DNA from 2 places in the Synechococcus sp. H60.2 genome. Region 2 is predicted to be linked to the other one. Evidence: predicted binding sites of a transcription regulator. Region 2 holds the regulator's gene; the other holds the start of a gene.
What was found. The regulator NtcA, encoded in region 2, controls nitrogen genes in cyanobacteria. The targets are predictions, from matches to a motif close to GTANCNNNNGNTAC.

Region 1 (3,417 bases), on a different contig from region 2:
AGGCAGCTTTTTCGCCGCTAACTTGGAGGTTGTGGAGCTCGGTGTAGGGTATGGGGAGCTCCTGCCTCTGTCCTGAACGCGGATCCAAAAGCGCCAGGTGGCAGAGCCCCTCTTGTCGATAGATGGCCAGGATTTGCCCATCCCCACAGAAGCCGTAGGTGCTCAGGCCAAACACCCACTGGGGCTCGCCAAACTCTGCTTCCATAGGACAGAGGGAAATGGGGCCCTGGGGATCCCAGCGGTAGAGGTTCCACCAGCCGCTGCGGTCGGAAACAAAGTAAAGCTCCCCCTGCGGCGACCACTGGGGCTGGAAAATGGACTCAGCCGGGCCACCAACGAGTTTCTGGGGTTCTCCCAAGCTGCCGTCAGGAGCCACTTCCGCCCGCCACAGCTCCGTGCCGTCCCAAGGCATCTGGGGGTGATCCCAGGCCAGCCACACCAGGATCTGACCGTCTGGGCTCAGTTGCGGGCTGGCGTAGAAATCGTGGCCCCTGGCCAAAACCTGCTGGGATCCGCTTTCTAGATCGATGGCAACCAGGGTATTTTCCGGCTCTCCCTGGCGGCTGTGATCCTCGCGCACGCAGAGGATGCGCCGGCGCCTCCTGTCCACCACCCCGTCGGCATAGCGGTAGGGGCCGGGCTCGGTGAGGGGCTGGGGAGCCAACTCCGGCAGCAGGCAGTACAGCCGTTGATCGGCAAAGTTGCAGAAATACACCACCCCCTCGGAGACCCAGTAGGCGCCGCCGCCGTACTCATGCACCCGCGTGCGCACGTTGAAGGGTGCTGGCGTCAGTTCCTGCACCGTCCCGTCGGCAGCTCGCCGCATCAGTACATTTCGCCCCTTCTCCTGCGGGCGGCCCTCCGTCCAGTAGAGATCCCCCTTGTCCCAAGCCGGTTGCCCTAGGCGTAGGGATCCGGCCACCACCAGGTCAGCGGTAATTGGGGATCGCCAAGATCCATAGCCAGCCTGTTGCACCATAAGCCATCAATTTTCAACCTCGAAATCTCCATTATGCCGAGAGCAAGGGATCCTGGGAGCTTGGGGAGAACAGGCTCAGATTCTGGAAAAAAGTATCTCACAACACAATTTCTTCCTGGCTGAATGGGTTTGATAAAACACGTCGAGGCAACAGGGGCGCACGACGCTCTCTCGACTGCAGAACTGGCTTTTCCCCCTGTTGATGTTGGGAAGGCATTAGTGAAAACCTCAGCCGAGCGCAGTTGGGCAAGCTGATCCATGGGCAAGGTGATGAGCTGAGTGCTTCCCCCCGTTAGCCAGGCTGCTGTAACCACACTTCGCTACATCCTTTGCACTCACCTCGTTTCGGAGTTTACCGATGGCTCAATCTTTTAATCGTCGTCAAGTGCTGAAAATGGGCGCGCTGGCCGGAGCCGGCGCTGCCTTAGGGCCGCAGATCTGGGTGAAGCGGTCTGTGCCTGCCTATGCTCAGGGAGAGACTATTCGCGTTGGCATTTTGCACTCCCTCAGCGGCACGATGGCCATTTCGGAAACCAGTGTGGTGGATGCGGAAAAGCTAGCCATTAAAGAGATCAATGCCGCCGGTGGGGTTTTGGGCAAGCAGATCGAGCCCATCATCGAGGATGGCGCCTCCGATTGGCCAACCTTTGCCGAGAAAGCCACCAAATTGATCGATGTGGACAAGGTGGCAACGGTATTCGGCTGTTGGACCTCGGCCAGCCGCAAGGCAGTTTTGCCGGTATTTGAATCCAAGCAACACCTGCTCTGGTATCCCGTACAGTACGAAGGACAAGAGTGCTCCAAAAACATCTTCTACACCGGCGCTGCCCCCAACCAGCAGATCGAGCCTTCTGTGGAATGGCTGCTCAAGAACAAGGGCAAAGAGTTTTTCCTGGTGGGATCCGACTATGTCTTCCCCCGCACGGCCAACACCATCATCAAGGCCCAGTTAGAGGCCCTGGGCGGCAAGGTTGTGGGAGAAGATTACCTGCCTCTGGGCAACACCGAAGTGACTCCCATTATCAGCAAAATCCGTGCCGCTCTTCCCAACGGCGGCGTGATCTACAACAGCCTGAATGGCGACAGCAATGTGGCCTTCTTTAAGCAACTGAAAGCAGCCGGTCTGGAGCCGGATCGCTATCCCTCTATGTCCGTCAGCATTGCCGAAGAAGAGGTGCAGGCGATTGGCTCCGAGTTCCTAGAAGGCCACTACGCTGCCTGGAACTACTTCATGACGGTGGATACGCCTGCCAACAAGAAGTTTGTGGAAGCCTTCAAGGCAGAATACGGCCAAAACCGCGTCACCAACGACCCGATGGAAGCGGCCTATATCATGGTTTACATCTGGAAGCAGGCGGTGGAAAAAGCGGGAACCGTGGAGATCGACGCGGTGCGCCAAGCAGCCTACGGCCAAACCTTTGATGCCCCAGAGGGTCTGGTGACGATGAACACCAACCACCACCTGACCAAGTACGTGCGGATCGGCCAGGTGCGCTCTGATGGGCTGTTTGATGTCATCTTTTCTACAGACGCTGTGGAGCCACAGCCCTGGAACCAGTTTGTGGCGGAAACCAAGGGCTTTGCCTGCGACTGGTCGGATCCGGCCAAAGGCGGTCGCTTCAAAGTCAGCTAGCCCTGTTGAGCGCTGGGTGCGGGATCCCTTGCGGGTGAGTTGGGGATCCCGTCCTGGAGTTGGAAGCGCGTCCCCAGTCAACTGGTAAAGAAGGAGGATCCCCTGCCGATGACCTTGCTTTTGGATAGCTTGTTTAACGGCATCAGTATTGGCACCGTTTTGCTGATAGCCGCTCTGGGCCTGGCGATTGTCTTCGGCCTCATGGGGGTGATCAATATGGCCCATGGGGAGCTGATGATGTTGGGGGCCTACACCACCTTTGTTATGCAAAATGCCTTCCGACAATTGGGGGATCCCTGGCGGGATCTGTATATCTTTCCAGCCTTGGTTGCCGCTTTTGTCGTCACGGCCCTGGCGGGTCTGGCTCTGGAGCGGGGGGTGATTCGCTTTTTGTATGGGCGGCCGCTGGAAACCCTTTTGGCCACCTGGGGCGTGAGCCTGATCCTGCAGCAGTTCGTGCGCAGCGTCAATTGGGTGTTGGCTTTCCGCTTGGGGGCCTTTGCGGTGCTCTTTTTTGGCGGCTGGTGGCTCTTGGCAAAACGGGCCGATTGGCCGCGACTCAAAGGCTGGGTGCTGACGTTGTTGTTGGTGCTTTCTACGGCCATTGTGGCAGTAGGCGGGCGGGTTCTGGCCCAAACCTATGCCCTGGCCGTCACCCAGCCCTGGTTTGGGGCCCAAAATAGAGACGTGACCGCTCCTCGCTGGCTGCGGGGTGGGATCCCGGTGGGCAACCTGTTTTTGCCCAATACTCGCCTGTTCATCATCGCCCTCACCGTTGTCTGTATCCTGGGGCTGTACTTTTTCT
Region 2 (3,417 bases):
CACGTAGGCAGCGAAAAAGTGGCCAAGATTGGCGCCGGCTACCCGCTCAAAGGCCTCCCGCAGGTCTTGGTGGGTGTAGCCTTTCTCAAACCGGCCAAAGCGCTGCCACAAATCCTGCATGGCCGTGTCCAGGGATTCCTGGCCCCCCGAAAGGTGGCGAATGTGCAGATCCAGCAGCCAGCAGACCAAAGCGCCCTTGAGGTAATAAGAAACCTGGCTGTTGAGGCTATTTTCGTGGGGACGGTAGAGTTTGATCCAAGCGTCGAAACTGGATTCCTGCAGCGATTGCACGGCCCGACCCGGAGTGCGCTGCAGCCGGCCAATTTGCTCGGCCAGGATCTGCAAAAAATCTTTGGCGCTGAGGATCCCTGCCCGCAGCAAGATCACGTTTTCGTAGTAGCTGGTCGCCCCCTCGCAAAACCAGAGGCAGTCCACGTAATTTTCTTGGTTGTAGTTAATTTTCTCCAAAGCCAGAGGGCGCAGCCGCTTGACGTTCCAAGCATGGAAAAGCTCGTGGGCCAGCAGAGCCAAAAAGCGGCGATAGGACTGGGGCTGATGCAGCTCCAGCCCAGAATAATTAAGGGTGGTGCTGTACTTGTGCTCTAGGCCGCCAAATCCCCCTGGCGACAAATGCACAATAAACCAGTAGCGGTCGTAGGGCAGCCCGCCAAAAAACGCCGCAGTGGCCCGGACAATTTTCTCGGCATCGGCCACCGCTTGCTCCAAATCCAGGGTGCCTGCTCCCCAGACCACGAAGTAATGCGGGATCCCTTCCACTGCAAACGACCGCAACTGGTGCAGGCCCACCTCCACCGGACTATCCACCAGCTCGTCGTAGTCTGCCGCCACAAAAGACTGGCCGGAAGCAGGATCCTCAGAAGAAGAAATCAAAGGTCGCAAACTGGTGGCGATGCGCCAATCTGGCTTGGGAGGGATCACCGTCAAGGTGTAGGGTTCCCGCTCGCGACCGGGCACATAGAAAAAGAGCGCCGCCCCGTTGAAGTAGGCGTGGGTGAGATCCAAATGGTTGGTGCGCACCGTCAGCTCATAGGCATAGACCCGATAGCGAACCTTCACAGCCGAACAGCGGGGCGGCTCGATCTCCCAAGTGTTCTTATCTACCTTCCGCCAGGCCAAAGGGATCCCTTGCTCCGTTGCCGCCTGAAACTCTTGCACATGGCGGGCATATTCCCGCACCAGGTAGGATCCCGGCGTCCACACCGGCAGCCGCAGTTGCAGAGGCGCTTCTGGATCCACCTCTTGGATCTGTAGTTCCACCTCCAGCAGATGATTGGCCGGCTCCGGCATCCGTACTGTGAAGTGCTGACGGCTCGGTTGAGAAGGTGTGGCCACAGCCGCCTCCGGGATCCCCATAAAACCCCTCCAATCGATTACGGCCCCCGCCCCTGGTCCTGGATTCGCTGCTGGACAAGAGACGAGACTTTAAAAATGTAGCTCCTGCTACAAAGGTATCCGGGCAGAACCTTTTAGCTTAGGATAATCTTGCCCCTGGGGTAATTTTCCAGTCAACGGGAATACGGTGCGCCCCAAATCCTCCGATCTGATTTATAGGTTGATCTTAGGTATAAACTGGCTTTAAAAGGTTGACGAATATGGTGGTGGCCATCGCGGAAAAATCTCTGATTGCAGCCTTCAAACAGTTAGGAGGGCCTCACCATCCTCCGGTTATCGAAACGTTTGAACGCGGTAAGACCATCTTCTTCCCTGGAGATCCGGCGGAGCGGGTTTACTTTTTGGTGAAAGGAGCTGTCAAGCTCTCGCGGGTCTACGAAATGGGGGAAGAAATTACCGTTGCTCTCCTGCGGGAAAACAGCATTTTTGGGGTGCTCTCCTTCATCACGGGGCAGCGCTCCGACCGCTTCTATCACGCGGTGGCCTTTACCCGCGTCGAGCTACTCTCTCTGCCCATCGAACAGGTGGAAAAATCGCTGCGGGAGAACGCTGAGCTGGCCATGCTGCTGCTCAAGAGCTTGGCTTCTCGCATCCTGCAGACAGAGATGATGATTGAAACACTGGCTCACCGCGACATGGGATCCCGCCTGGTCAGCTTTCTACTGATCCTCTGCCGCGACTTCGGGGTGCCCGGCCCCAATGGAGTCACCATCGATCTCAAGCTCTCTCACCAGGCCATTGCGGAAGCGATTGGCTCAACCCGTGTCACCATCACGCGTCTGTTGGGGGAGCTGCGCAAGAAGAACTACATTTCCATCCACAAGAAAAAGATCACCGTCCACGACCCGATGCAGCTTGGCCATCGCTTTGCCTAAGGGAAGAAGCTGGCCCGCGGACGTTTCCAAGAATTTCCAATAAAGAGTAATAGCAGTGCCACCGTTCGTCGGGACAATCCCTCCCTCTGGGAGAGGGGTAGCCGCGCCAGCAAGGGAACCCCCACTCAACCGCCGGCGGCTGAGGGCGATCCTTGGGGGGAGGCTTGCTGCTGGGCCAGAGTAGCCAAGATCTTTTCTCCCATCTCGCGGCAGCCTACGAGGGTCATCCCCTCCGAGTAGATGTCGGCGGTACGGTAGCCCTGGGCCAAAACTGCCTCGACAGCCTGCTCGATGCGGTCGGCAGCTTGGGGCTGATCCAAAGAGTAGCGTAGCAGCATTGCCCCAGAGAGCACCTGGGCAAGAGGGTTGGCCTTGTCTTGTCCGGCAATATCGGGGGCTGACCCGTGTACTGGCTCGTATACCCCAGGGCCAGAGGATCCCAAAGAGGCAGAGGGCAACATGCCGATGGATCCAGTCAGCATCGCTGCCTCATCGGAAAGAATATCCCCGAAGAGGTTCTCCGTGAGAATGACGTCAAACTGCTTCGGCCAGCGCACCAACTGCATGGCAGCGTTATCGACGTACAGGTGGGAAAGCTCCACGTCGGGGTACTCAGCCGCAATGGCGGTAACCCGCTCCCGCCACAGTTGCGACACTTCCAGGACATTGGCCTTATCCACTGAGCAGAGCTTGCGCCGTCGCTTGCGAGCCAGTTCGAAGGCCACGCGGGCAATGCGATCCACCTCGGCCTCGCTGTAGGCCATGGTGTTTACACCCCGCCGGGATCCCGTGGCATCTGTGAAGATCCCTTTGGGTTGGCCGAAGTAGATGCCTCCGGTGAGCTCGCGCACCACCACCAGGTCGATCCCGGCGATCACTTCTGCCTTGAGGGAAGAGGCCTCCACCAGTTGCGGAAAGATCTTCACCGGGCGCAAGTTGGCAAATAATCCCAAGCCAGCCCGCAAGCCCAACAAAGCCCGCTCAGGACGCTTCTCCCGCGGCAGGGTGTCGTACTTAAAGTCGCCAACCGCCGCCAAGTAAACAGCATCGCTCTCCTGGGCCATTTTCAAGGTCTCTGGGGGCAAGGGATCCCCAGTGGCTTCGTAGGCTGCTCCACCAATTAGGCCCT

Region 1: urtA (urea ABC transporter substrate-binding protein) is a predicted target of NtcA. The motif match lies at 1,072-1,085, and genes of this name have one in related genera.

The regions. Positions count from the first base shown of each region.
Region 1 is NZ_JANSIZ010000088.1:538-3,954, reverse strand. It holds gene NW845_RS11435 (prolyl oligopeptidase family serine peptidase) at 1-979, opposite strand, end outside; gene urtA (urea ABC transporter substrate-binding protein) at 1,338-2,612, shown strand; gene urtB (urea ABC transporter permease subunit UrtB) at 2,721-3,417, shown strand, end outside.
Region 2 is NZ_JANSIZ010000110.1:306-3,722, reverse strand. It holds gene NW845_RS12190 (M61 family metallopeptidase) at 1-1,374, opposite strand, end outside; gene ntcA (global nitrogen regulator NtcA) at 1,614-2,288, shown strand; gene leuB (3-isopropylmalate dehydrogenase) at 2,414-3,417, opposite strand, start outside.